Longimicrobium terrae: one gene and its partner. Each later gene encodes a partner of the first gene's protein in a complex. Links are inferred from orthologs where the notes say so. Each region holds a gene or a part of one and is shown on either strand. Other genes may lie near its edges. The genes, in order: glmM and cdaA.

Region 1 (14,517 bases):
ACGGGCGACCACAGCGACATTTCCACGCCTCAATGAGACTCGCGCGCGCTGTTGAGCCGAAGGATCTGCCCCGACAGCCGCGAGCAGGCAATCATCCGATGAGCGCGTCCTGTTACTCCCCGGAGAGCAGGCTCATCACCCAGAAAGACGGGGGCACGGAGAGACTGATCTCTCCGTGCCCCCGTCTTCTTTCCCATCGAGTGCCGGCGCTTACTCCACCGTCACCCACTTGGCCAGGTTGCGCGGCTGGTCCACGTTGGCGCCGCGCAGCACGGCGATGTGGTACGCCAGCAGCTGCAGCGGAATGCTCGCCAGAATCGGCGTGAGCGCGTCATGCGTATACTCGATCCCGGCATTGCAGGTGTGTCGCACAGGCATCGGGAGATGCGCTCATCCGGAGCGGAGGTTCGAACTGATCGCTCTTGTTCGCAATCGGCTTGAGCGGAGGAATCACTCTGGACATTCCTGCCATTGTGGGGACGCTAGTATCCGTACTTCTCACGGCGCTGCTCGAATGCCTCCCGCGAGCCTTCCATTACTTGTTGGACAGCAATGCTCACCTCGTGCGTATCCAAAGCACCGCATGCCAAAGTGGGGGCGCCCCCCTCAGTGGCCCCGAATCGTTTGATCCTTCCTTCGGCCTGCCTGCGCTCACCTAGCCGGGCTATCGCTGCTTCGACCACCCTTTCGTCCTTCCTCAGTACATGACGAAGATAGTGTCGAAGCTGTGCCTCCCAATCAGGCCAACCCATCTGCTCTCCGACATGCAAGTATTCTTCGGGCGCGTCCAAGTGGAGACCGCTAATGTTGAACGCAGATTCCAGTTCCTCTTGAGGCACGAATCCCGAAGCTTCCAGTGCGATGATCCCCTCTGCGTCCGCATTCACCGGGATGTTCGCGTTGTGTGTGACGACCACGATCTGGCGGCGCTCTTTGGCCTGTCGAAACAGCGGCACGAGTTCTTGGTAAACGCCCTCACTGTCGAGCCCTTCTTCCGGCGTGTCAATTATGAGCGGATCGTCTCCGTCCGCCAGAACGAGGTTGAGGATGGCGGTACCCTGCTGGCCGGCCGACACCCGGTCGATCGGCCCTGCCAGCGTACCGTCCCGACGGTACACCAGAAGCGTGATCGCATCAGGAATTCGCTCCAGTTCCAGCCCACGGAGCACCTCGTCGTTGAATAGCTCACGAAGCGCAATACGTCGCCGCTCGGCCATCTGCTCAATCAATGGGCTATTCGGGTTGCGAACCTCGGTTACGAACCGGACCAGGAGGGGAGATTCATCCGCCGGGTCAGGAGAGAGTCCTCCAAGGAGTGTCCGGATGTCTTCCTCATTCAGGCGCCGCTTGTCGTGGATATACGCCCCGAGTAGATCGACTAGCGCAGCATCATCGCCCTGATGACTCAACCGGATTTCCACCATCGGCTTTCGATCCGGCCGTGCGCGAAGGAGGCTCATCAAGCGATCCGCTTTATGGCTGCGCACTCGCGTTTCGCTGACCCAGGTTTGCCGCAGTTCGCCAAGGAGTGCAACCCGTTGCTTCTCAAGCTCTGCAACCTGACCCTCGTTCTGCACCAACTCTTCAAGTGACTTTTCAATCGTGGCTACACGATGGGCGAGTTCCGGGACATCCGCAAATCCTTCATGACCTTCGCCGAATCCGGCGTCCTGCAGTACACGCAGATCAGCCTCGACTACAGGTTTCCAAGTCGAGTTCAGGTACTCTTCGACCTCTCCCCCTTTGCCGAGCGCGGCGCGTAGACGCGCAGACGCTTCTTGGATCTCCCGCGTGTAGGTCGCGTGAAGTCGGACTACAATCTCAGCAGTTCGCTGTAGCACATCGTGATGCTGCCCAGCGGGGATTCCGACCCGAAGCGTGTCAAGACGGCGCTGCCCCTCCACGACCTGCTCGAGCACTCGGGAAGGAGCGCTCCCGGCTTGACGGTGGAGTTCTTCGATAAATCTGTTGGCCGTTTGAATAGCTTCCCACTGTGGCCACAGTCCAGCGATACGCGTATTTTGCTCCAGTTCACCCTGTGCAAGCCGGAGGTTAGTCTCCAATCCGGGCCTAGCATCCAAGGTCGCACGAAGAGCTCGTGAGTGAGCGTCGATTTGCTGGATTTCGCCGATTTGCTGCGCGGCTTCAGCCGACAACCGCGCCAGTTCTTCACGCACCAAATCATCCAACAGGCTCCGCAATGCGGTTGCTTGGCCGGTGGATATTGTGTGGTCGATCTCCCGCTGCGAGAGGAAACGGCAAGGAAAGAGTGTTCTTACATCGAGGCCGACCGCCGGCTCCTCGGCTCCAGGCGGATATATCTCCCGGTGTCCAGGACGGCCGTGGTGGTAGATCACGCGGAAATCGCCACCACGCGTGGCGAGCACAACTTCGACGGTAGCTTCCGGCGGAAGTGTCTCATCAATCCGTTTACGCAGTTCTGCTAAGAACGAGGCAGGCGCATCCTCCTCACGCATACGGTCCAGCGCGATGCGGAGATAATCAATGAATGTGGATTTCCCAACCCCCCGTGCTCCGATGAGACAGTTGAGGTTGGGAGACCAGTACAAAGTCTCGGGTCGGCGCAAAAACGAGGCACCTCGCACCTCGACGCTGGCGATCCGAGGACAGCAGTAGGCATCCTGTGGAGATTCCTTCTGGAGGCGGATTCGCGAATCCCGGTCGAGGAACGCCTGTCGCAGTGACTCGCGCGACGGATCGCTCATTTTGATCCAAGTATACCTGAACCCGATGTAGTTGCTCTCATCACCGTCCACCGGGTTCAGCCGGTAGCAATCCGAAGACATGATGTACGCAATAGGACGAGGCCGCTTCCATTCCTGGTGACAGTCTTCGCCCCCTCGGATAAGCCGCTGCCATCCAAGCGTCATTTGATCCAAGGGCTTCGGAACCTCGATACAGACGAGATTGGGGTTACGAAACTCCTCTGCTTGTAACCAGTCCGCAATACGCTCGTTCTGGAAGAGTCCCTTCACATCCAGTGGGTGAGCTGCAATGACGAGTCCCGGCCAGTCAACCGTGTCCTGAACCTTGCGTAGAATCTCTTTTAGGTTACACGTCGAAGGTAAGGGCTGATTCCCAACAAAACGCCGCTCGGAAGGCAGCCCCAGTGTGGTAACCCTGTCCTGAAGCACCGTCAGCGGCGTGTGCTCTGGGAAGAGGCAAAGAACGTGGCACCCTCGTCCAACGTCTGCTTGGATCTCAAAGCCGGGGAAGATCGTGAGCGGCGCCCGCCCGACCTCACCCGCTACACGAGCATTCTCTGCCCGCAGCCAACGGATGAAGGACTGGTCGGGAGACGGCGCGAAGTTATGATCGGTGATCCCGATCACCTCGAGGCCGACCTCGTGGCAACGCCTGAGATACTGGCCAGCCACTTCACGACACCGATCCTCAGGAGAGTCCCAACTCAGGTGTGTCGCCGGATCTCGCCAATGTGGCTCCATCGGCGTCTGCATCTGCAGATCGCACTTGTAATAGCGAGAATAGAAAGTTGGTTCAGGCATGATAAAGGATGCTGGAGGAAAGAGGTGCCGAATTCTCTCGAAACTTATCGCTTCCTTATGCCTCGCTCAACCTTTGAGCGTGATCTTACGCAGCTTTAGCCCGATTCTGCGCAACACCGACTGATAGGGGAACGCGTGTCGGTTGTAGTCCTGAAGCGCAGCCCGACCCATCATTCTCGTATTCGGTCTGTAACAGAGCCCGCGCCCGCGGCTACGACAAGGAACGGTTGGTTACGGGTCGGCGTCTAGCGCCGCACTCCGCGACTAAGCATCCTCTATTCGCTTCTCAAAGCCGGAATCGCCCTTCACGACGCATGACGTTTTTCTAGGTGTTAGGCTCTACGGCGAGTCCGTTCCGGCAGGATTGAACACCATCGCAGATCAGTGCCTCATCCTCGGCGCAGACGGTCACTCCCGGAAGTTGGTGGGGCAGCCTCGCTGTTACCACATATCGCCTTCTGCGATCGCCAGCACGGGCCGGGTCCGAACGCCCCACTCATGAAAGCGGCCCGGATCGAGCTAATCGAACCGGGCCGCTTTCATGAGTGGGACCGCAGCGGGGACAGCTACTCCACCGTCACCGACTTGGCGAGGTTGCGCGGCTGGTCCACATTGGCGCCGCGCAGCACGGCGATGTGGTACGCCAGCAGCTGCAGCGGAATGCTCGCCAGAATCGGTGTGAGCGCGTCGTGCGTGCGCGGGATGCGGATCACGTGCTCCACCACCCCGGCCAGCTCCTCGTCGTCCTCGCTCACCACGGCGATGATGCAGCCGCCGCGCGCCTTTACCTCGTCGATGTTGCTGCGGACCTTGTCGTACACGCCGTCGCGCGGGGCGATCACGACCACCGGCATGTTCTCGTCGATCAGGGCGATGGGCCCGTGCTTCATCTCGGCCGCGGGGTAGCCCTCGGCGTGGATGTAGCTGATCTCCTTGAGCTTGAGCGCGCCTTCCAGCGCCGCCGGGAAGTTGTATCCGCGGCCCAGGTACAGGAAGTTCTTGCTGTCCTTGTACTGCTCGGCCAGCGCCCGGATCTCGTTGTCCATCTTCAGGATCTCGGCCACCTGCTCCGGAAGCTGCCGCAGCGCCCGCACGATCTCACGGCCGCGCGACTGGCTCAGCGTGCCCCGCAGCCGGCCCAGGTGAATCGTCATCATGGTCAGAACCACGACCTGCGACGTGAACGCCTTGGTGCTGGCCACGCCGATTTCCGGCCCCGCGTGCAGGTAGATGCCGGCGTCCGTTTCGCGCGGAATGGTTCCGCCCACCGCGTTCACCACGCCCAGCGTGGTGGCGCCCTGCTGCTTGGCCTCGCGCATGGCCCACAGCGTGTCGGCCGTCTCGCCGGACTGCGAAATGGCGATGGCCAGCGTTTCCGGCTCCACCACCGCGCGGCGGTAGCGGAACTCCGACGCGTACTCCACCTCGGTGGGAATGCGGGCGATGTCCTCCAGCAGGTACTCGCCGATCAGCCCGCTGTGCCATGACGTTCCGCAGCCCAGGATCACGACGCGCTTGGCCTGGCGCAGCTCGTCGTCCATCCCCGTCAGCCCGCCCAGCTTCACCGAGCCCTCGTCCTCCAGCAGCCGTCCGCGCATGGTTTCGCGCAGGGTGCTGGGCTGCTCCATGATCTCCTTGAGCATGAAGTGGTCGTACCCGCCGCGCTCCACCTCGCCCAGGTCCCAGTCCACGCGGTTCACCGGGCGGCTCACGGGGCCGCTCTTGGGGCGGTGCACCGTGTAGCCCTTCTTGGTGATGGTGGCCATGTCGCCGTCATCCAGGTAGATGACGTCGCGCGTGTGCGCGATCACCGCCGCCGCATCCGACGCCACGAACGTTTCGCCGTTCTCGCCCACGCCGATGAGCAGCGGGCTGCCCAGGCGGGCCACGACGATCTTGCCCGGGTCGCGCGTGCTGACCACGGCGATGCCGTAGGTGCCTTCCACCTGGCTGAGCGCGGTTTCCACGGCGCGCTCCAGCGACTCGCCGGCGCGCCCGTCCGCGGTGGTGTACACCTCTTCAATCAGGTGCACCAGCACCTCGGTGTCGGTGTCCGAGCTGAAGACGTGCCCGCGGTCCTGCAGCACCTTGCGCAGAGTGCCGGCGTTTTCGATGATGCCGTTGTGCACCAGGGCGAAGTCGCCGTTTTCACTGACGTGCGGGTGCGCGTTGCGGGTCGTGGGCGGGCCGTGCGTGGCCCAGCGCGTGTGGCCGATGCCGTACGTTCCCTCGGCGGGATCCGACTGCAGCAGCTTCTCGAGCTCCACGATCTTTCCGGCTTCCTTGCGGACCTCCAGGTGGCCGTTGTTCGCCACCACGACGCCTGCGGAGTCGTAGCCGCGGTACTCCAGGCGCTTCAGCCCCTGAATGAGCATCGGCGTGACCGGCTGTTCTCCAATGTAACCAACGATTCCGCACATGCCTGTGGACCCCGCGTAAATGGATGTGAACTGAGAAGTGCGTGAGTGCTGTGTGCGTGAGTGCGTCAGTGCGACAGATCGCGGAGGTGCCCGCGGCGTTCCTCGCGCGGAGCGGTCCCCATGGCGGAATGCGCCGGGCGGGAGGTGCGGATCGCGATCGCCGAAGCTTCGCACTCACGCACCCCGCACCCCGCACTCACGCACTTCCCTACTTCGGCAGCGCCGCCCGCAGCGTTTCCACCAGCGCCGATGCATCCGCGCGCGTAGGCGCCTCGCAGATGATGCGCACGATGGGCTCCGTGCCGGACGGACGCAGGTGCGCCCACTTCTTTTCCGCCGCCCAGGAAAGCCGCAGCCCGTCCTGCCGGTCGGCGTCCGCGTCGGGAAACTGCTTCGTGAGCGCGTCGTACACGGCGTCCAGCGGCTGCGAGGGGCGCGGCACCTTTTCCTTGACGATCTCGTACCGCCCCAGCTCCGCCGCCAGTTCGTGCAGCGGCTGGCCGGTCTCCGCCAGCAGCTGCAGGATCAGCGCGGCGGCCACCGGCGCGTCGCGCGTCAGGTGCACGTCGGGCAGGATGACCCCGCCGTTGCCCTCGCCGCCGATGGTCGCGCCTCCCGTTTGCATCCGGCGGGCCACGTTGATCTCGCCCACCGCGGCGCGCACCAGCGGCACGCCGGCCCGTTCGGCCACGTCGTCCATCAGACGGCTGGTGGACAGGTTGGTCACCAGGGGGCCCGGGCGGTGCCGGACCACCAGCGTCGACGCCAGCGCCAGCGTATAGTCCTCGCCAATGGCGCGGCCCTCGCCGCTCACCAGCGACAGCCGGTCCACGTCCGGGTCCGTCGCCAGGCCGATGTCGGCGCCGCTGGTGCGGACCAGCTCCTCAAGCTCCTTCAGGTTTTCGGCGACGGGCTCCGGCTCGCGCGGAAACAGGCCGTCCGTTTCCATGTTGATGGCCGTCACCGTGCACCCCAGCGCCTCCAGCAGCTGCGGAAACATGGTTCCGCCGGCGCCGCGCACGCAGTCCAGCGCCACATGAAAGCGCCGGGCGCGGATGGCGTCCACGTTCAGAAACGGGATGGCCAGGATGCGGTCCAGGTGGCGCTGCACGGCCCCCTCGTCCGTACGCCACTGCCCCAGGTCGCTCCACAGCGCCCGGGGAATTTCCCCCTCCAGAAAGGCGCGCATCTCCGCGCCCTCTTCCCCGTCCAGAAACATGCCCGTGGGCCCGATGAACTTGAGGGCGTTCCACTCGATGGGGTTGTGGCTGGCCGTTACCGCCAGGCCGCCCGCCGCGTGCAGATCCTCCACCGCGAGCTGAACGGTCGGCGTGGGCGCGATTCCGACATCGACGACGTCGCATCCCACGGACTGCAGCGCCGCCGTGGCCGCCCGCGCGAACATGGGCCCGCTGACGCGCGAGTCACGCCCCAGCACCACCGTCTTGCCCGGGCCACGGCGCAGCGCGTACGCGCCGAACGCGGCGGCGAAGCGGGCGATCACCTCGGGCGTCAGCCCCTCGCCCACGCGTCCCCGCACGCCGGAAACGCTCACCATCAGGTTGGAGGTATCGATCACGTGCAGTTCGCGGCTTCTGGAGAAAAAAGGACCTGCTCGCCCGGTGCCGGACCCTCCGGCCGGGGCGGAATGTGCGGCGCGGCGCCGGAAAGCGTCAAGCCGCCGCGCTTTCCCGCTCCGACGCCGGACTTCCGTCGGGCGTCACATCGTTTTCCACCGTCTCCGCCGCCGGCCTGCGCCCCGTGGTGATGACCGCCACGGCGGCCACGATCACCCCCGCGGCCAGCAGCACGCGCGGCGTCAGCGGCTCGTTCGCCAGCCACCATCCCAGCAGCACCGCCACCACGGGGTTCACGTACGCGTAGGTGGACACACGCGCGGTGGTGGTGTTGCCCAGCAGCCAGATGTACGCGCTGAAGCCCACCAGCGACCCGAACACCACCAGGTACGCCAGCCCCACCACGCTTTCCGCCGACACCGCCGCGGGGTTCCACGCGCCCAGCTCGCCGCGGGCCAGCCCGATCAGCAGCATCAGCGTGCCGCCGCACGTCATCTCCATCGCCGTGGCCAGGAAGCCGTTCTCCGGCAGCGCGGCCGAGCGTGCGTAGATGGAGCCCGCCGCCCAGCAGAGCGAGCCGCACAGCACCATCAGCGCGCCCGCCGGGTTCACCCCGCCGCCCCCGCCCAGGTCGCCGGGCCCTACCAGCAGCACGATCCCCGCGAAGCCCACCACCAGCCCCAGGGCGGTCCGCGCCGTGGGCCGCACCCCGCCGGGGCGCAGCCACTCCAGCAGCACCATCCACAGCGGCACCATGGCCACCATCAGCGCCACCACGCCGGAGGGGACGGAGGTTTCCGCCATCACCACCCCGCCGTTGCCCGCCGTCACCAGCAGCGCGCCGATGACCGCCGTCGTGCGCCACTGCCGCGCGGTGGGCGCGGCCTGCCCGCGCATCCGCATGAACAGGTACAGCACGGCCCCGGCAAGCAGGAATCGGACCCCCGCCATCAGGAGCGGAGGCAAGGTCTTGATGGCAAACTGGATGGCCAGGTAGGTGCTTCCCCAGATCACGTACACGGCGGCGAACGCCGCCACCAGCTGCCCGGTGGGCGCGCTCCGCTTTTCAGCCACGGCTTCCTCCCGTCTCCGGCTCGTACAGCATGGTCGTCTCCTTGACCGTGTCCAGCACGATGGTGGAGCGGGTGGAGCGGATCGTTTCGATGCTCCCGAAGCGGTCGCGCAGCAGCTCGCCCAGTTCGCGGGTGCCGCGGACGCGCACCTTGGCCAGAAAGCAGTCTTCTCCCGCCACGTGATGGACTTCCTGCACCTCGGGGATGAGCGCCATCTGCTCCGCCGTGGTCAGCGCGCCGGCGCGCTCGTCCGCCCGCACGAAGACGTAGGCCATCAACCCCAGCCCGTACGCGTCGGGGTTGATGCGCACCGCGTAGCCCTGAATCACGCCGCGCTCCTCCAGCTTGCGGATGCGCTCCAGGATGGCGGACGGCGCCATTCCCACCTGCCGCGCGATTTCGGCGTTGGGGGTGCGCGCGTTCTCCTGCAGGATGTCCAGAATCTGCCGGTCGATGTCGTCTATCATTCTTGCGTTCTCCTTTCACGCAGACGATAATTCCCCGATCGCGGATCGTCAACCATCATCCGTTTGCAGATCACGGACCAGCGCCGAACGAACGTCGCCGCATGCGGAGGCGGGACGGCCGCGGTTGCTGGCGGCGGGCGGCGCGGGTAGGTTGCGGACCACACGGGCCGGCGGACGGCATCACGCACACACGCGCGGAATGAGCGGATGAAAGACGAAAAGAACTACCACGGAATGGGGCTGGGGACGATCGCCATCCACGCCGGCCAGCGCCCGGACCCCACCACGGGCGCCATCATGATGCCCGTGTACCAGACCAGCACCTACGTGCAGCCGGAGCTGGGGCGGCACCTGGGATACGAGTACGCGCGCACGCACAATCCCACGCGCGAGGCGTTCGAGGGGAACGTGGCGGCGCTGGAGAGCGGCACGCACGGCATCGCCTTCGCCTCCGGGCTCGCGGCCACCGACACCATGCTCAAGCTGATGAGCGCGGGCGACCACGTGATCTGCGGCGAGGGCGTGTACGGCGGCACCTACCGCCTGTTCAGCAAGGTGCTGGCGCGGATGGGGATCGAGTTCACCTTCGTGGACAGCGCCGACACGGAGGCTCTTCGCGCCGCCATCACGCCGCGCACGAAGCTGATCCACCTGGAAACGCCCACCAATCCCATGATGCAGCTCACCGACATCGCCGCGGCGGCGGAGGTGGCGCGCGCGGCCGGGGCGCTGCTGAGCGTGGACAACACCTTTGCGTCGCCGTACAACCAGCGGCCGCTGGAGCTGGGCGCGGACATCGTCATCCACTCGGTCACCAAGTACGTCAACGGCCACAGCGATATGGTGGGCGGGATGATCGTGGTAAAGGACGACGGCCTGCACGAGCAGCTGCGCTTTCTGCAGAACGCGGCGGGCGGCATTCCCGGCCCGTGGGACTGCTGGCTGGGGCTGCGCGGCACCAAGACGCTGCACCTGCGCATGAAGGCGCACAACGAGAACGGGCAGCGCATCGCCGAGTGGCTGGACGCGCACCCCAAGGTGGAGGCCGTCTACTACCCCGGCCTGCCGCACCACCCGCAGCACGAGTTGGCCAAGCGGCAGATGCGCGGCTTTACGGGGATGGTGAGCATCGAGATGGGGACGCTGGAAAAGGCGGCGGCGTTCGTGAACAAGGTGCGCATCTTTGCCCTCGCCGAGTCGCTGGGCGGCGTGGAAAGCCTGATCGGCCACCCCGCGCTCATGACGCACGCCTCCGTTCCGCGCGACCTGCGCTACGCCATGGGGCTCACGGACGGCCTGGTGCGCCTGAGCTGCGGTGTGGAAGACGTGGAAGACCTGATCGCGGACCTGGAGCAGGCGCTCGAGCACGCCTGACGCTTCGTCTCGCCGGCTGACTCCGCTGAACTGCCGTTCCACACGGAGGTCACGGAGGATGCACGGAGGACACGGAGGAACAGAAGGGCCTCACGCAGAGACGCAGAGACGCAGAGAAAGACAAAAAGGGGGAAGATAGCATCAGATGCGTCCTCCTCTTTTCTCTGCTGCTCTGCTCCTCTGCGTGAGATTTTTTTGGGGTTGATCCCCGTCTTTCCTCCGTGTCCTCTCCCGTCTTCCTCCGTGCCCTCCTGTGAAACGGCAGTTTGCAGAATTTCAGCATCAACAAGGCTCGCGGAGAGTTCCCTACCAGTATCCGCCGTTACGGTAGCAGTGGATGAAAAGTGTTGTATCCGTCATCCCCGACGGGTAGATTGCGATCATTGCCCCCGCCCTGCCCCGCCCCCTCCCGGAGGTGTCACGTGACTCCCGTGACCGTCCTCATCGTCGACGACGACGCCGACCATCACGCCGTGTGCGGAGTGTTTCTGGAACACGCCGGCTATCGCGTGCTCCACGCCTCCGACGGCGCCGAGGGCATTCGCATGGCCCGCGCGGAACGCCCCGATGTGGTGCTGATGGACGTGCGCATGCCGAAGATGGACGGCGTCACCGCGCGCCGCCTGCTCGCCGGCGACCCCGCCACCGCCCGCATTCCCGTGGCCGCCGTCACCGCCGACGTGATGGTGTGGCCGCGCGAGCGCGCACTGGCCGAGGGGTTCGATGCGCACATGGACAAGCCGTGCAGCCTGCTGGGCATGGGCCGCCTCATCCGCCGCCTGCTGGAACGCGGAGGACAGAGCGACATCGCCCCGCCGCTGGAGATGGCGGTGCTGGTGGCCTGACGCGGCCGTGGCGGTAAAGGAAAGCGGGCCCGGAGACGAATCTCCGGGCCCGCTCTGCGTCAGGGTGCCTCGCGCCGCCCGCCGGGTGGACGGCGGGTGGGCGGCAGCGCGCCGCCGGGCGCGCCCCGGATGTCGGCCCCGCCCAGGCGCAGCCCCAGCACGGGAAGCCCGTCCGGGAGCATGTTCTCGATTGTGGAGGTGCGGATGGGCTCCGCCTTGAGGTCCACGTCCATGAAACGGATGGTGTCGCCCACCAGCATCCCGAAGCTTCCCTGCAGCCGCGTTCCCGGCGCGCGCACGTCGGTGTCGCGCGCCAGGAACATGGTTCCGCCCGGACGCGATTCGATCCGCAGCGACAGCGCGCCGGTGGCCGTGCCGGGAAAGCGCGGATACAGCCACTGCATGTCCTCGAAGTCGATGGAGTCGCCGCTGACCGCGATGTCGTACATCGGCGCCTGGTCCGCGGGAAACCATTCCGGAAAGCTGTCCGTCCGCACCACGCCGGACGCGGCCACGGTGGACCGGCGCAGCCGCAGCAGCGGCGCATCGAACTCGATGTGCGCCTTCATCAGCGCCACCACCGCCTGGCCGTGCACCAAGTGCGCGGGGCGGCGGTAGATCTGCGCGTCCGTCCGCAGCGAATCCACGTGAATGCGCGATCCGCTGCGCGTTCCCGGGGCAAAGCGGATGCGCGACAGGCGGCCGTTCATCGCCGTGAAGTTCATGGTGCGGATGAAGCCGCCCGCCACGCTGTCCACCAGAATCTGCGACGTGTCCGACCGTGCGTCCGCGATCTCCGCGCGCTGGCCGCGCGCCGAAAGCGTGCTGTCAGGCCGCCAGGGAAGCTGCACCCGCACCAGCCCGTTCACCACGCGGACGGTGTCCAGCAGCGTCGCCCGCTCCACCCCCGGCTTCCTGGGGCCGGTGGAGGTGTCGGCAAAGATCGCCTGGTAGTTCCAGACCGTGTCGCCGGGCAGCTTGAAGACGTAGATCCGGGGATTGTACAGCGTCGCCCGCGTGATGCGGACCCGCGGGGAAAGCAGCGTGCGGATGTCGTAGTCCAGAAACCCGCTGTCCGCCTCCACAAAGGCGCGCCCCTTCAGATCCTGCAGCCGCACGCCGTACACCTTGGCGCCCTCGAACAGGTTGCCGTCGATGCGGCCGATGATCAGCCTGCCGCCGTCGATGCTGCCGCCCAGCGCCTTGAGCGTGAAGTCCAGCACGAACTTGTGACCGCGCTCCGTGCGCGCCACCATGTTCAGCGCGAGCACGGCCAGCCCGATGCCCAGCACCAGGCCCCCGAGCCCCCACGAAACCAGGCGTACCGCACGCGAGCGCGCCACCGGCTACGACTCCCGCGCGGCCGGGGCGGACGCCTCTTCCACCCGCTCGCGCTGCAGAAACAGGCGCGCCAGGTACCACACGGCCACGCCCACACCCACGGCGCCCGCCGCGGCGATCCCCGCGGCCTTCATTTCGCCGCCCCTGGACAGCGACCCGCGATCATACTCCATCGTTCGTCTCCCGGCTTTCGTCCATCCAGATGGCCCCATCCTCGCCCGCACCTTCCAGCGGCGGCCTGCCGCGGCGAAAGAAGATGTGCCGGCTGGTGGGGACGAAGTCGCCCGCGTCCTCGAAGTACATGTAGTGCGTCACCCGGATCCCCGTGGGCGTGAGCCGCAGCACGTTCAGCGAGTTCTTTTCCCGCTCGCGCGCCCGCCCACGGCGCGAGGTGCTGGTTCCGCTCTGCGCGATCACGATGCCGTGCTCGCGGTCCGCGCCTGCGTACACGTCCAGCGAGTTGCCGATGTACGCGCGGTGCAGGTGCCCGCCCAGGATCAGGTCCACCCGCATGTCGGTGAACGCGTCCAGCGCCCGCCGCGCGTTGGGCATGGGGTCCGCGCTCTCGAAGTCCGGCGGCGGCGCAAAGTGGTGGTGCGCCACGATGATCCGCAGCGTCTTCTCGTCCGTCACCGCGGCGAACGCCTCGCGGGCGTAGTCGATCTGCCACTGGTGAATGCGGCCGTTGACCGTGGCCTTGAGCGGCGCCGTGCTGTTGAGCGCCACGATCCGCGCGCCGGGGATGTCCGTAATCGTATCCAGCGCCTCGTTGATGTGCCGCCGGTAGTGCTTGTACGGATCCAGCACCCGCTCGGCGATGCGCATCAGCGGCACGTCGTGGTTTCCCGGCGTGACCACGATGGGCACCTTGGGAAACTCGTTCAGAAACGCCCGCGCGGCCGCGAACTGTTCCTCTTTGGCGCGCTGGGTGAAGTCGCCCGACGCGACGATGCAGTCCGGCCCCAGCCGGTGCGCAAACGCCTGCAGCGCGCGGCCCACCCCTTCGTGAAAGGGCGGTCCGAAGTGCAGGTCCGATACGTGGAGAAGTGAGATCAAGCCCGCCGCCGGTGTCCGTGGAAATCCGCGGCCGGACGGCCGCGCTCACCCTTCCGTTCCGCCACCCTCGTGCCAGCGGCTCCGGTCACCGCGTCAGCCCGGGAAAAGGCAGGTCCGCGCGGGCGTTCAGGTCCAGCCCGCCCGTCTCTCCGCGACGCCAGCGAAAGAGCGCCGCCCGCGCGATCATCGCCGCGTTGTCGGTAGAAAGCCGGGGCGACGGCGCGTACAGTTCGCCGCGCGATCCCAGCTTTCGAGCGAGCGCCTCGCGCAGCGCGCGGCTGTTGGCCACGCCCCCGCCCAGCACCACGCGTGGGCAGTTCATCTCCCGCACCGCCCGCATGGTCTTGGCCGTCAGCACGTCCACCGCCGCGGCTTGAAAGGAGGCGGCCACGTGCGGCGTTTCCTCCGCCAGCGTTCCCTTGGACTCCAGGTCGCGCGCCAGCAGCCGCAGCGCGTTCTTGAGCCCGCTGAACGACATGTCGTAGTACTCGCGGTCGCCCGGGCGCTCGCCGCGGTTCAGCAGCGGCCGGGGGAGGGGATGACGGGCGGGATCTCCCTCCGTTGCGGCGCGCTGGATGGACGGCCCGCCGGGGTAGCCCAGCCCCAGGATCTTGGCCGCCTTGTCGAACGCCTCGCCCGCCGCGTCGTCCCGCGTGGCGCCCAGCAGCCGGTACTCGCCCCACGCCGGCACCCACAGCAGCATCGTGTGCCCGCCGCTCACGAGCAGGCCCACGAAGGGCGGCTCCGCGCCCGGGTGCTCCAGGTGCGTGGCGAACAGGTGCCCCTCCATGTGGTGCACGCCGACGACCGGCTTTCCCGCCGCGAACGCCGCCGCCT
Region 2 (14,550 bases), on another replicon or contig:
ACGCGCGACGGCGAGTGCGTCGTCATCCACGACCCCACCGTGGACCGCACCACGGACGGCACCGGGCGCGTGGCCGACCACACTCTGGCGGAACTGCGCGCGCTGGACGCCGGCTACCGCTTCACGCCGGATGGCGGACGCACCTTTCCGTACCGCGGGCGGGGAGTCGTGCTTTCCACCCTGCGCGAGGTGCTGGAGGCGCTTCCCGACGCGCGGGTGAACGTGGAGATCAAGGACGGCCGCGCGCAGGCGGCGGTGCAGCGCGCCATCGACGCCACCGGCTCCACGCACCGCGTGCTGATCGCCGCGGGAGACCGCCGCAATCGAAGCGCCTTTCGCGACTACGCCGGGCCCACGAGCGCGGGGGCGCAGGAGCTGTATGCCTTTCTGGCCCATCATCTTTCCCGCACCACGCGCTTCTACCGGCCGCCGGTGGATGCCTTTCAGATGCCGGAAAAGGCGGGCGGTCGGCAGGTGCTGAGCCCGCGATGGATTCGCGAGGCGCACGCGCGCAACGTGGCCATCCACATCTGGACGGTGGATGACGAGGCGGACATGCGGCGGCTGCTTTCGTGGGGGGTAGACGGCGTCATCAGCGACCGGCCGGACCGGCTCGCGCGCGTGCTCCACGAAGCTACCGGCCGCCCGCTCCCGCCCGGCCCGCCCGCGGACGAGGTGGAGCCGTGGCTCGAGCGGCTGCTGCGGAGCTGAGGCGGGGATGAACTGAAGTGCCCAGGTTCAAGTGCCCGGTGCCCAGGCGGCGCCGGGCGCTTTCCTCTTCTGCGCCGCTCGTGCGTGGCCAGCCTCTCGAACGCTGAGCGCCTCTCGCCGGCGGACGCTGTCTTTTGTCCACCGGGCACTTCTTTTCTCCTCCTGTCTGGAACGGTTGTTGCGGCCCGTACGGCGCCGCGCGGGGCAGGGACAAGGCCGGTTTTGGGGATGAGGATGCCCCGCCGCGCGGCCAACCTTTTCGCTTTCAGGAGAACGATGTCGCGATACGATGCCGGCTGGGGCCACCGGGGTGAGTGGAACCCCGGCCCCCGCCAGGGTGGAATGGGTCCCCGCGCCAACGGATACGGCGACGACTTTCATCCGTTCTCCGGCTTCGGGGGCGCGCGGCAGGAATTCAGCAGCGGCCCGTCGTACGAGCCGGAGATGGAGTTCGAGGACACGGACGGCGAGTGGCAGAGCGGGCCCCTGCACGGCCCCGCCCGCTACGGCCTGGGCCCCTACCACCAGCGCCTGCGCAGCCGCACGCGCCCCGACGCCGAGCTGAAGCAGGAAGTGGAGGACGCGCTCTTCTACGACACCTGGGTGGATGCCGAGGCGATCACGGTAGAGGTCAAGGACGGCGTGGTGACCCTTACCGGCGAGCTGCCGGACTACCAGGAAGTGCGCTACGCCACGGATGATGCGTGGGACGTGGAAGGCGTGCGCGGCGTGCACAGCGAACTGCGCGTGAACACCGCCAAGCGCCCGCCCCGCGACGGCGTCCCGCGCCGAAGCGCCGGCGACGCCCGCTGACCTGCCCCACTCGCCGCCCCGCAACGGGCGGCGAGTTTGTTTTCAGACTGGACGCCGGTAGATTCGGATCGACAGCGTCTCGGGACGCGCATCCGCCTGCGTTCTGCGACGGTTGTATCCGCGGCCGGGAAGGGGACGCCGCACCTCCGCGCGCGGACTTCCGTCGTTCCCGGCGCGATATCATCCGCTTCGCCGATCACCGTCACCAGACGCAACTCCCGCAATCCGCCCGCATGGACGAATCCACCCGACCGCTCGCGGACCGCTTCCGGCGCGAACTGGATGCGCTGGGCGTGCGCGGGACGGGGGCGCACGTCGTGGTGGCGCTTTCCGGGGGGATGGATTCCGTCGCGCTGCTGCACCTGCTGCGCTTCGCCGTGGAGGATGACGGGCTGGCGCTGACCGCCGCGCACTTCGACCACGGAATGCGCGCGGGGAGCGCGGCGGACGCGCACTGGGTGGCGGGGCTGTGCCGCGCGTGGGGCGTGCCGCTGCGGACGGCGCGCGCCGGTCATCCGCCGCGCACCGAAGCCGAGGCGCGCGACGCACGTTACGCCTTTCTGCGCGGCATCCAGGCGGAAGCGGGCGCCACGCACCTGGCCACCGCGCACCACGCGGACGACCAGGCAGAAACGGTGCTGTTCCGCGTCCTGAGGGGCACGGGGGTGCGCGGGCTGGCCGGCATTCCGCCCGCGGACGGGACGGGGCTGGTCCGCCCGCTGCTCCCGTTCTGGCGCGATGAACTGCGTGCGTACGCCCGCGCGGCGGGGCTGCGCTGGCGGCCGGACCCCACCAACCGGATGCTGGAGCCGTCGCGCAACCGCCTGCGGCACCGGGTGCTTCCGCAGGCGGAGCGGGTGGCGCCGGGCGCGCGCCGGGCCCTGGTGCGGCTGGCCGCGCTCGCCCGCGAGGACGAGGCCGCGTGGGAGGCCGTGCTCGCGCCGCTGGTGGCGGAATCCGCGCGCGAAGAGAATGGCGCCCTGCTGCTTGTTCGCGACCGCTTCGCGGCTTATGATTGGCCCGTGGCCGCGCGCGTGCTGCGGCTGCTGCTCCGCCGGTTGGGTGCCGCGCCGGACCGCGCGGGAACCCGCCTGGCGCTTGAGTTTATCAGCAACGCTTCCAGCGGGCGCACCCTGCGGCTCGCCGGCGGAGTGCGTATCACCACCGAGTTCGGCACCGCGCGCGTGGAGCGCGGCCCCGGCCCGGAACCCCCGCCGCCCGACGCGCCGCTGCTCATCCCCGCCGTGCCGGGAGAGGGCGGCCTGGCGCTCGGCGGCGCCCGGTTCGCGGCGCGCTGGACCGCGGGGGTCGACGCCCCGGCGGATGCGCGCTGGACGCTGCGGGTGAGCGCGGACCCCGCACGGTTCCCGCTGCTGCTGCGCGGATGGTTGCCCGGCGACCGCATCCGCACGCACGCGGGAACCCGTACGTTGAAGAAGCTGTTGGGCGAGGCGCGCGTCCCCCTGCGGGCGCGTCTCGCCGTGCCCGTGCTGGCGGACGCGCACGGGACCGTGCTGTGGGTGGCCGGCGTGGCCGCCGCGGCAGACGCCGGGCCCCGGCCCGGCGAGCCGGCCATCACCCTTTCGATCTACGATGCCTGACACCGAGCTCACCCTGGCCCGCACCGGCGGCCGCCCCCTGTCGCGCATCCTGTTCAGCACCGAACAGATCGCGGAGCGCGTGCGCGAGATCGGGCGCGAAATCACGGAGGCCTATCCCAAGGACGAGGAACTCCTCGTGCTGGGCACCCTCAAGGGCTCGTTCATCTTTCTGAGCGACGTGGTGCGCGAGATCGCCCGGCCCATGGAGGTGGACTTTCTGATCGCCTCCAGCTACGGCGGGGGAACCGTCAGCACGGGCGAGGTGAGCCTGCTGTACGACTCGTCGTCGGTGCTCACGGGCAAGCACGTCATTCTGGTGGAAGACATCGTCGACAGCGGCACCACCCTCAACCGCCTTCTTCCGCAGCTGCGGACGCACAACCCGGCGTCGCTGGAAGTGTGCGCGCTGCTGCACAAGCACATCGCCCGCGACCTGGTGCTGGAGCCCCGGTGGGTGGGCTTCGACTGCCCGCACGACTTCGTGATCGGGTACGGGCTGGACCACTCGGAATACTTCCGGAACCTGCCGTTCATCGGGGTCATTCAGCCCTGAACGGCCGCTTCCGTTCGCATCGATCTTGAACGCGGGCCGCCCCTGCGGCGGCACCGCGACTGAAAGACGCAGTCATGGCAGACGAAGAAAAGGGCACGCCCCGTCCGCAGCCGCCCAAGATGGGCCGCATCACGCGTACGTCTCTCTTCTGGATGGCGCTCATCGCGCTGTCCATCGCCACCGTTCAGCTCACCAGCAGCCGCGGTGCGCGCGTACGGCCCATCGACTACACCGAGTTCACCACGCATCTGCAGAACCGCAACGTGGACTCGGTGCAGGTCATTGACGGCGCCGTTCTGCGCGGTCACCTGCGCCAGCCCACCATGGTGGGGCAGACGCCGGTGCACCGCTTCACCACGCGCGCGCCCGTCAAAGACTCCGAAGAGCTGATCAAGCTCATGCAGGCATCCGGCGTGCACATTTCGGCCACCGAGGCGCCCGTCAGCGTGGCGCAGGTGCTGATCACCGCGCTTCCCTGGGTCCTGTTCATCGCGTTCTTCATCTTCATCACGCGACAGATGCAGGCCAGCGGCAACAAGGCCTTCCAGTTCGGCAAGAGCAAGGCGCGCATGCTCAACGCCGACACGCCCAAGATCACGTTTGACGACGTGGCCGGGGCGGACGAGGCCAAGGCCGACCTGCAGGAGATCGTGGAGTTCCTCAAGGATCCCAAGAAGTTCAGCCGGCTGGGCGGGCGCATTCCCAAGGGCGCGCTCCTGGTGGGCCCCCCGGGAACCGGCAAGACGCTGCTGGCCCGCGCGGTGGCGGGTGAGGCGGGGCGTCCGTTCTTCTCGATGAGCGGATCGGACTTCGTGGAGATGTTCGTGGGCGTGGGCGCCAGCCGCGTGCGCGACCTGTTTGAGCAGGGCAAGGCGCATGCGCCGTGCATCATCTTCATCGACGAAATCGACGCGGTGGGCCGCCACCGCGGCGCCGGTCTGGGCGGCGGGCACGACGAGCGCGAGCAGACGCTGAACCAGCTGCTGGTGGAGATGGACGGCTTTGAGGGCAACGACGGCGTCATCCTCATTGCCGCCACCAACCGGCCCGACGTGCTGGACCCCGCGCTGCTGCGTCCCGGCCGCTTCGACCGGCAGATCGTGGTGGACGCGCCGGACCTGCGCGGCCGCGAGGGGATTCTGAAGGTGCACATGAAGAAGGTGCCGCTGGGCGCCGACGTGGAAGTGGGCGTCATTGCCCGCGGCACGCCGGGGATGGCGGGCGCCGACCTGGCCAACCTGGTGAACGAGGCCGCCCTTCTCGCCGCGCGCCGCGGGCGCGAAAAGGTGCAGATGGCGGACTTCGAGGACGCCAAGGACAAGGTCATGATGGGCGCCGAGCGCCGCTCCTACGTGATGAAGGACGAGGAGCGCCGGCTGACCGCGTACCACGAGGCCGGCCACGCGCTGTGCACCATCGTGGTGCTGGGCAACGATCCGCTGCATAAGGTCACCATCATCCCGCGCGGCCGCGCGCTGGGGATGGCGTTCACGCTGCCGGAGGACGACCGCGTGTCCATCACCCGCCGCCAGCTGGAGGCGCGCCTGGTGATGGCGTACGGCGGGCGCGCGGCGGAGGAGCTGATCTTTGGCCGCGACCGGGTGACCACGGGCGCCGCCGGCGACATCCAGCAGGCCACGCGCATCGCCCGCGCGTACGTGACGCAGTGGGGCCTGTCGGACGCGGTGGGCCCGGTGGCGATCGCGGAAAGCGAGCAGGAAGTGTTTCTGGGCCGCGACCTGGGATCGCGCCGCGAGGTGTCGGAAAAGACGGCGGAGCTGGTGGATGCCGAGGTGGCGCGCGTGCTGGGCGAGGCGCTGGAAAGCGCCCGCGTGACGCTGCGCGAGCACGAGGCGTCGCTGCACGCCATCGCCGCCGCGCTGCTGGAGCGCGAAACGCTGACCCGCGATGAAGTGGTGGCGCTTTCCGAGGGCCGCGCGCTTCCCCCCATGAAGCCCGCCACGGAGCCCGGCCCGCCGGATCTGGCGGACCTGCCCTCCGCGCCGGAGCGGCACTCCAAGCCCAGCGGGGGCGTGGAAGGGTTGACGCCGAGGCTGGCGTAAGGGGAAAAGTGCGTCAGTGCGGGGTGCGTGAGTGCGATGGCGGCGGAGCGGACCGCGGGTGTTGATCCGCTCCCCGATGAAGGGTCAAAATGCGCGAAGGCGGGCCGTGTGCTTGCCTTCGCGCTTTTGCGTTCGATACTTTCGCGGGATGCACAGTCATCCGCCCGCCGCCCCTGGTCCCTCCCACACGCTCCCCGCGGGCGTGGGGGATGATGCGTCGTGGGTGCTGCGGAGCCGGTCGGTCTCGCTGGAGCGGCCGGTGGTGATGGGGATTCTGAACCTGACGCCGGACAGCTTCAGCGACGGTGGGCGCTTTCTGCACCCCGGCGCGGCGGTGCAGCAGGCGCGGCGGATGGTGGCGGAAGGCGCGGACCTGATCGACGTCGGCGGCGAAAGCACGCGGCCCGGTGCGGATCCGGTTTCCGCGGAGGAGGAGGCGGAGCGCGTGGGGCCCGTGCTGCGCGCGCTGGCCGCGGAGCTGGACGTGCCGCTGAGCGTGGACACCCGCCGCGCGTCCGTGGCGCGCGCGGCGCTGGACGCGGGCGCGGAGATCGTCAACGACGTCTCCGGTCTGTCCGACTCCGGGATGGCGGGCGTGGTGGCCGCCGCCGGGGCGGGCCTCGTCCTGATGCACATGCGCGGTACGCCGCGGACCATGCAGTCGCTGACGGACTACGGCGACGTGGTGGATGACGTGGCCGCGGAGCTGTCCGCGTCGCTGGAGCGCGCGGACGCGGCGGGGATCGGCCGCGAGCGGATCGTGGTGGATCCGGGAATCGGCTTCGCCAAGACGGGGGCGCAGAACCTGGAACTGATCGCGGGGATCGGGCGGCTGCGGGCGCGGCTGGGGCGGCCGGTGCTGCTGGGGGCTTCGCGCAAGGCGTTCATCGGCGCGCTGCTGGGCGGCGTGCCGGCGGACGCGCGCGACGCGGGAACGGTGGGCGCGTGCGTGGCCGGGCTGGCCCGCGGCGCCCGCCTGTTCCGCGTGCACGACGTGCGCGGCGCGCGGCAGGCGCTGGACGTGGCGGAAGCCGTGTTCCGCGCGGGACGGATGGCGCCATGAACACGCTGATCGAGCGGTTCGGGTTTCTGGCGCCGGACTGGCGCGACCTGGTGGAGATCCTGATCGTCTCCTGGGTGCTGTACCGCGCGCTGCTGGTGCTGGCCGGGACGCGGGCGCTGCAGATGCTGCTGGGCATTTTTGCCATCGTGGCGCTGTACGGCGCCGCGCGCATCCTGAACCTGTCGCTGCTGGAGTACCTGCTGGAGCGCGTGTTCGAGTTCGGCGTGATCGCCGCGCTCATCGTGTTTCAGCCGGAGCTGAGGAGCGCGCTGGCGCAACTGGGGCAGAACCGCATTCTGCGCGTGTTCAGCCGGCTGGAGCAGACGCAGGTGGCGGAAGAGGTGACGCAGGCGGCGGAGGAGATGGCGCGCGGAAAGATCGGCGCCATCATCGCCATCGAGCGCGAGATGGGGCTGGGCGAGTACGTGGAGACGGGCACGCCGCTGCAGGCCCGCGTATCCGATGCGCTGCTGCTGAACATCTTTACGCCCTACTCGCTGCTGCACGACGGCGCCGCCGTCATTCGCGGCGACCAGATCGTGGGGGCGGGCGTCATCCTTCCGCTCACGCAGTCGCAGGTGACGGACCGCTCGCTCGGAACCCGCCACCGCGCGGCGCTGGGGCTGTCGGAAGAAACGGACGCGCTCGTGGTGGTGGTGTCGGAGGAAACCGGCGCCATTTCGCTGGCGCAGGGCGGCCGCCTGCACCGCGGGCTTACGCCGGACCAGCTGCAGCAGATGCTGGGGCAGGGAACCGCCGAACTCACCACGCCGCCCGGCACCCGCGCGAGCGATACGCTGTAGGCGGTACCTGCCGGGGCGACTGAAGTCGCGGCAACAACGGCGCAAAGTCCGCCTTCGCGGACTGCGGGGGAGGGTTCCATCCACCATCCCCGGTCCGGCGCATCCGCCCATCCAGAGCGAATGAATTCGCCGCTGGAAAAGCACGAAGTCCGCCTTCGCGGACTGCACCCCCGACATCATCCCTATCCAGCCAACCCCGCCCCCAGGCGTCATCCTGAGGGAGCGTGCGCCGGCCTCTCCGCCGCGCCGAATCCTGCGCGACCGAAGGATCTACCATCCGCCGAGCCAACGTCGCGACACGCACGCCCGTTCTCGCGGGGAAGGTAGATCCTTCGTCGGCGCCAGAACGTGGTGCCGCTGACGCATCGGCCGGCGCCTCCTCAGGATGACATGTTGTTGTCGCGCGTCTACTTACAGCCCAAACCATGTCATCCTGAGGGAGCGTGCGCCGGCCTCTCCGCCGCGCCGAATCCTGCGCGACCGAAGGATCTACCATCCGCCGAGCCAACGTCGCGACACGCACGCCCGTTCTCGCGGGGCAAGTGGATCCTTCGTCGGCGCCAGGATACGGCGCGACGGAAAACCCGCCCGGCGCCTCCGTAGGATTACGCCTTGCGGCGTGAGCCGTCCCGCTGGGCCAATCTGAGCTAGGACAAACGGGGTTTCTCAACACCATCTGAGAGAGACCGCGCCCGATTCCGGCGTGTCGCAATCGCCGGTGAGGCGCTTCACTCTGGATCGCAGACGCGATAAGGCGTCGCTCCCGGCGTGTGCTTTCTGTCCAAGGTTTGTTTCTTGCCCTTGCCGGGGGTCCACTCCTCTGCCCCCGTGCCCCCAACAGAATGAAGGGAGCGATCTGGTTCGTCCTGATCGGCGTGCTCCTCGTGGCCATGGCGCTTTCGCGCTCCGTGCTGCGCCGGCTGCCGCTCTCGACGTCCATGCTCTACCTGGGCGCCGGCTTCGTCCTTGGCCCGCAGGTGGCCGGGCTGATGCACGTGGACATCTACACGCAGTCGGCGATCTGGGAGCGCGTCACCGAGGTGGCGGTGCTCATTTCGCTGTTCGCGGCCGGGCTCAAGCTGCGCACGCCGCTGCGCGACGGGCGATGGGTGCTGCCGGTTCGCCTTGCGACGGTCTCCATGCTGGTGACGGTGGGGCTGGTGACGCTGGTGGGCGTGTTCGGAATGGGGCTGCCGGTGGGCGCCGCCGTCCTCCTCGGCGGCATCCTGGCCCCAACGGACCCGGTGCTCGCCTCCGACGTGCAGGTCACGCATCCCACCGACGGCGACCGGCTGCGCTTCGGCCTCACGGGCGAGGCGGGGCTCAACGACGGCACCGCGTTTCCCTTCATCATGCTCGGCCTGGGGCTGCTGGGGCTGCACGACCTTGGCGAGTTCGGCTGGCGCTGGTTCGCGGTGGACCTCGTGTGGGCGGTGGGATCGGGGCTGGTGGTGGGCACGGTGCTGGGAACGCTGATCGGGCGGCTGGTGCTGCACCTGCGGCGCAAGCACCGCGAGGCCGTGGGGTTGGACGACTTTCTGGCGCTGGGGCTGATCGCGCTGGCGTACGGAGTGGCGCTGCTGGTGCACGGATACGGCTTTCTGGCCGTGTTTGCCGCGGGGCTCGCGCTGCGCCGCATTGAGCGGCGGGAGGCGGGCGGAGAAGAGCCGCCCCAGGACGTGGCGGTCGCGGCCACCTCCGCCGAGGCCGAAGACGCGGCCACCGACAAGGACAAGGCGCCGGCCTACATGGCGCAGGCCGCGCTGGGCTTTACCGAGCAGCTGGAGCGCATCGGTGAGTTCGCGGTGGTGCTGCTGCTGGGCGGGATGATCTCGTGGAATTTTCTGCCGAGCGTGGCGCTGTGGTTCATTCCGCTGCTGTTTCTGGTTATCCGCCCCGTTTCCGTCTACCTGGGCCTGCTGGGTTCGGCCACCACGAGCATGCAGCGGGGGTTGATTGCGTGGTTCGGCATCCGCGGCATCGGGTCCGTCTATTATCTGACGTACGCCATGCAGCACGGCCTTCCCGAGCAGTTCAGCCGGACGGTGGCGGCTCTGGTGCTGGCCACGGTCGCGGTCTCCGCCGTGGCGCACGGCATTTCGGTGACACCGTTGATGGCGCGCTACGCCAACCGCTCGCGCCGCGAGGCCGACCGCATGGGCGTGACCCGCTCCGCACTGGATCGCAGAAAGTAGACGCGGCCAGCCGACAGGAAATCGTGCGTGGCGGCGGAACGCGAGCCCGGCGGTTGAAACCGCGCCTCGAAAGACACGAAGTCCGCCTCCGCGGACTGTGACTGCGGATCCGGTTGCGGCCCCGCACACGAGAAGTCCCGAACGCGCGCATCCGCCGTTCGGGGCTTCTGGTTCATGGGATGCTCACGACAGCCGCCGCCACAGTCCGCGAAGGCGGACTTCGCGCTTTTCCAGCGGCGGATTCATTCGCTCCTGGGTGGCGGACGCGCGGAACTGGGCACGACAGATGGGAGCCGCCGCCACAGTCCGCGAAGGCGGACTTTGCGCCGTTATTGCCGCGACTTCAGTCGCCCCTGCTCACCATCCTGCTCTCTCAACCATCACCCAGCGACTTGTAGAAGAACGTCGTATCGCACGGCGCGCCGTCCGGCATCAGCGCGTACCCCGGTACCACGCCCACCCGCACCCATCCAAGGCTCTCATACAGCCGCTCCGCGTCGCCACCCGTCACGGTGTCGAGTACCAGCAATGTGCGCCCCACCTGCCACGCGGCCTCGGCGGCGGCGCGCATCAAGGCGGCGCCCAGCCCCCGCCGCCGTGCGGATCGGCGGACCAGCATCTTCGCCACGTCCGCGCGGTGCGGCTGGTTTTCCGGCACGCCGACCAGCAACTGCACCGTCCCCACGAACTCGCCGCTGGCCACATCCTCCGCCGCCAGCAGAATGCGGTCACCCGCCGCGACGCCCTCCGCGACGCGCTTCCAGAACCCGTCCGCCGTATCGCGCGAGAGCGGCGCCATGAACCCGACTGACGCGCCACCCTGCACGCAGTCCAGCAGAATGGCCGCGAACTCCGCCGCGCGCTCCCGGGCTTCGTCCGCGCGGATCTGGCGGATGATGAACGCCTCCGTCGCATATTCCGTCACGGCGCGCTCCTGAGATGGTGAGCCTTGGTTCCGCCGGACGGCTGATCCGCGGCGAGCGCGACGACATACCGCGCCTCGCGCCGGGTGGGATTACGGAACGCGATCGGGCCTTCCAGGCGCATCGCCAGGCAGTCGCCCGCGTCCAGCGCGTGCGTGTCGCCGCCGACGGAGAGTTCAATGCCGCCCTCCATCACCCACACCTGCTGGCTGATGGCCACCGCGCGCGTACCCGGCGTGTCGTACGCCACCCGCGCGCCCGCCGGCAGGATGATCTCCGCCAGTTCGATGGGCGACGGAAAACCCGCGGGCGACAGGTTGCGGCGCAGGTAGCCGGTTTCCGGATCGCGCCATGTTGCCTGATCGGCCCGGCGCGACAGAGGCGAAGCGTCGGCGTGCGCGCCGTCCGCGAACAGCGACGCCAGCGTTACGCCCAGCCCCGCGGCCAGCCGGTCCAGAACCGCCGCCGTCGGGCTGCTCTCGCCGCGCTCCACGAGCGAGATCATGGAGCGGCTTACGCCCGCGCGCTCGGCCAGCGCCTCCAGCGTGAGCCCCCGCTCGGCGCGCAGATTCCGCAACCGCACCGCGAGCCGCGCGTTGATGTCATCGTTTGTTGTTTCCATGATACTAGAAATAATTCCATCGTTCAGGAATATCAACCCTGTCGATCGCGAGCACGCTGGCGAACGACCGCGGATTCCCTGCCCGTGCAATTCCGGGGGTGGCCCATTATCCTGGACAAATCACCGTGATAAGGGAGATCAGTGGGATGTCGGGCTGCTGCGGATGCTCGCCTGTGACTGAAAATGTCCCAATTGACGATTTGGGCGGAACGGGACATATTCTGGAGGGTAAACCCCTTCCGATAACCCGATGCCCTATGCTCTTCCGTTGCCAATCGAATGGAAGCAGTCTGGCTGGCGAGTCAGAATCGCCGAAAAAGAGCGCGTGGAGCCGCCGCACGTCACCTCCGCCGCCGCGAGCGCTGTTGGCGGCTGGGGCTGCGCGACGGGCGGTTCCTGGACCGGCGTCCGCCTCCGTCCGAGGTGCCGGACGCGCTGGTGGTGATCGTGACCAGCGCGTTCCCGCTGCTGATCGAGGAGTGGGACCGCAAGTATCCGCACAACCCTGTATCGTCCGGAGCCCATGATGGATGACGTTCTGCTGCTGGAGCCCGGCAGCAACGACGAGGTGCAGTGCGCCGCCGCCGTCCGCCGCGTGTCGCACCCGGACGACGTGCGCGACGCGCTGGTGGGCGGCGGGCGGCGGCCCACGTACTGGGTGGCCGGCCCCGGAACCGCGCTCAAGTCGCTGGTGGATTCTGCCGATGACATGCGTGGCGATCACCGGCTGGTGCTGCTGGACGGCGTGCACGAAGGCCGGGAGGCCGTGCTGCGGGCCATGTTCCGCAGCGTGATCGTGGGCGACGAGTCCAGCCTGCTTCCGGTGGATGAACTGCTGTGCGCGCTCACCTCGCCAGACCGCGACCGGCTGCTGATCGGCGGGGCGGTGGACCACGAGGATGGCGTGCTGCTGCTGCACCGCGCCGACCTCAGCCGTCCTCCGCTGCTGGTGCCGATGGCGTGGTTCACCCCGTCGGGCGACGGGACCGCGCCGGACTTTGCGCGCTTCGCGGTGGTGGATTACGGGACGGCCGTGCAGTTGGGCGAGTACGAGGCCTCGGCCTCCGCGATCCTGTGCGAGTTCGACGCGGACTTCCGGCGCCAGGCCCGCCGCGACCTGGCCGACGCCGACGAGTCGTTCGGCGCATCGCTCCGCCGTCTGCGGCTCCAGAAGGGATTGTCGCGCGCGGATTTCCCCGGCATCTCCGAAAAGCAGATCGCGCGCATCGAGCGGGGCGAAACGGACCGTCCGCGCCGCGCCACCCTCGAGCGCATCGCCGACCGCCTCGGCGTCGCCCCGGAGGACATCGCGACGTACTGATCGCGTTCGTTGGCGCGGGTAGATGACAGAGGATGACGCGCGCTCCCTGAGTAGATGCCGTCGCCGAGGTCTGGTGAGCGAATGAATCCGCCGCTCAAACAGCGCGAACCCCCGACACCGGCCTCTGGCGCGTCTGGTTCGGGGCTTCAACCGCGTTCGGGGAGCCGCGCCGGGCTGGTGTGTGCTCCCTCTCCCACATCCGTTCGTGGGAGAGGGTCGTCGTGCGCAGCACGCGGGGTGAGGGCCCCACTCTCGGACGCGCACCGAACTCTGGATTCGCCACCGACGTCCTCCCCCCCATCCGCCGTGCCGTTGCTTCCGCGGGGGTGCGGGGATACAATCGTCGGATGGACTCTCATCTGCTGGCCGAGCGCGTGGCACGCGTACGTGACGGAATCGAGCGTGCGCGCGCGCGATCGGGCCGAACCGACGCGGTCACCCTGGTGGCCGTCACCAAGACGCATCCGGCCGACACCGTGCGCGCCGCCATCGCCGCCGGCCTCGCCGACGTGGGCGAAAACCGCGTGCAGGAGATGGACGACAAGGTGGCCGAACTCGGCCGCGAAGCCGTTCGCTGGCACCTGATCGGCCACCTGCAGCGCAACAAGGCCGCCCGCGCCGTGGCCCTCGCCGACCTCATCCACTCGCTGGATTCCATCCGCCTGGCGGAGGAACTGTCCCGCGAGGCGGTCAAGGCTGGCGTGGAGGTGCACGCGCTCGTTCAGGTCAACACCTCCGGCGAGGAAAGCAAGTTCGGCCTTCCCGCGGACGAAGCGCTTGACGCGGCTGCGCGGATGGCGGCGCTCCCCGGCCTGCGGCTGGAGGGGATGATGACGATGGCGCCGTTCACCGAGGACGAGGCCGTGGTGCGGCGTACCTTTGCCGCCGCGCGCACTCTTTGCGAAGACGCCGCCCGGCAGATCCCCGGCTTCGGCCGCGCGCTGTCGATGGGCATGAGCAACGATTACGAGGCCGCCGTGGAGGAGGGAAGCACCCTGGTCCGCGTCGGCTCGACCCTGTTTGGAGACCGCGGTACATGATCGACCTGACGCCCCTGGACGTAAAGAAAAAGAAGGGCGACTTCCGGCGCGTCGTTCGCGGCTACGACCCCGCCGCGGTGGACGACTTTCTGGAAACCGTCTCCGCGCGCATGGAAGAGCTCGTGCGCGAAGGGATGACGCTCAACGCCCGCGTGGAAGGGATGACGGACGCCATGTCCGCCTACCGCGACCGCGAGCGCGCCATGAACGAGGCGCTCGTCAGCGCCCAGCAGCTGCGCGAGGAAATGCGCGAGCAGGCCGCCCGCGAGGCCGACCTGGTGCTGCGCGAGGCGCGCGCCGAGGCGGAGCGCATCGTGGGCGAGGCGCGGCGGCAGGCCACGCAGGCGGTGGAGGCGCTGCGCCGCATCCAGGGCCAGCGCGTTCGCTTTCTCCGCATCTTTCGCACGCTGCTGGAGCGCCAGCAGCACGAATTGGATCAGGAAGAAGAGCGCACGCCCCACCTGGGCCGCGGCGACGATTTTGACGACCCCGACGCGCAGGCGGGCTGACCGATGACCGTGATGGAGCAGATTCGGCAGGCCACCGACGCCATCCGCGCGCAGAGCGATCTGCGGCCGCGCGTGGCGCTCATCCTGGGCACCGGGCTGGGCGGGCTGGCGGAGCGGATGGAGGTGCAGACGTCCATCCCCTACGAGCAGATTCCCGGCTTTCCGCTGTCCACGGTGGAGACGCACAAGGGCCGGCTGCTGCTGGGCACGCTGGGCGGCCAGCCCGTCGTCGCCATGCAGGGCCGCTTTCACGCGTACGAGGGCTACACGCTGCAGCAGGTGGCCTTTCCCGTGCGCGTCATGCGGGCGCTGGGCGCGGAGACGCTCGTCGTG

Evidence for each region.
Region 2: the proteins of glmM (region 1) and cdaA are in contact, whole or in part, in a crystal structure (PDB 7OJS), measured with the Bacillus subtilis proteins. The link is inferred for Longimicrobium terrae from one-to-one orthologs.

The regions. Positions count from the first base shown.
Region 1 is NZ_JACHIA010000015.1:42,590-57,106, reverse strand. What follows is about bases 5,342-8,304. They hold glmM (phosphoglucosamine mutase), read right to left. Parts: upstream 7,527-8,304; coding sequence 6,156-7,526; downstream 5,342-6,155. Other genes in these bases: yedA (drug/metabolite exporter YedA), read right to left, coding at 7,621-8,304; glmS (glutamine--fructose-6-phosphate transaminase (isomerizing)), read right to left, coding at 5,342-5,947. Also shown: HNQ61_RS19995 (hypothetical protein), read right to left, coding at 211-378; HNQ61_RS19990 (hypothetical protein), read right to left, coding at 483-3,527; more of glmS, read right to left, coding at 4,094-5,341; more of yedA, read right to left, coding at 8,305-8,598; HNQ61_RS19970 (Lrp/AsnC family transcriptional regulator), read right to left, coding at 8,591-9,064; HNQ61_RS19965 (cystathionine gamma-synthase), read left to right, coding at 9,272-10,438; HNQ61_RS19960 (response regulator), read left to right, coding at 10,861-11,283; HNQ61_RS19955 (AsmA family protein), read right to left, coding at 11,343-12,626; HNQ61_RS19950 (hypothetical protein), read right to left, coding at 12,630-12,797; HNQ61_RS19945 (metallophosphoesterase family protein), read right to left, coding at 12,787-13,680; tRNA (adenosine(37)-N6)-threonylcarbamoyltransferase complex transferase subunit TsaD, read right to left, coding at 13,766-14,517. UniProt on the Bacillus subtilis protein: Catalyzes the conversion of glucosamine-6-phosphate to glucosamine-1-phosphate. Glucosamine-1-phosphate is used for cell wall biosynthesis.
Region 2 is NZ_JACHIA010000011.1:183,646-198,195, forward strand. Bases 5,708-8,703 are described here. They hold cdaA (diadenylate cyclase CdaA), read left to right. Parts: upstream 5,708-6,800; coding sequence 6,801-7,607; downstream 7,608-8,703. Other genes in these bases: ftsH (ATP-dependent zinc metalloprotease FtsH), read left to right, coding at 5,708-5,741; folP (dihydropteroate synthase), read left to right, coding at 5,890-6,804; HNQ61_RS17765 (cation:proton antiporter), read left to right, coding at 8,450-8,703. Also shown: HNQ61_RS17730 (glycerophosphodiester phosphodiesterase family protein), read left to right, coding at 1-711; HNQ61_RS17735 (BON domain-containing protein), read left to right, coding at 988-1,524; tRNA lysidine(34) synthetase TilS, read left to right, coding at 1,758-3,125; hpt (hypoxanthine phosphoribosyltransferase), read left to right, coding at 3,118-3,678; more of ftsH, read left to right, coding at 3,798-5,707; more of HNQ61_RS17765, read left to right, coding at 8,704-9,802; HNQ61_RS17770 (GNAT family N-acetyltransferase), read right to left, coding at 10,176-10,727; HNQ61_RS17775 (helix-turn-helix domain-containing protein), read right to left, coding at 10,724-11,347; HNQ61_RS17785 (helix-turn-helix transcriptional regulator), read left to right, coding at 11,874-12,668; HNQ61_RS17790 (YggS family pyridoxal phosphate-dependent enzyme), read left to right, coding at 13,016-13,708; HNQ61_RS17795 (DivIVA domain-containing protein), read left to right, coding at 13,705-14,217; HNQ61_RS17800 (purine-nucleoside phosphorylase), read left to right, coding at 14,230-14,550. UniProt on the Bacillus subtilis protein: One of 3 paralogous diadenylate cyclases (DAC) in this bacteria, catalyzing the condensation of 2 ATP molecules into cyclic di-AMP (c-di-AMP). Upon expression in E.coli leads to c-di-AMP synthesis.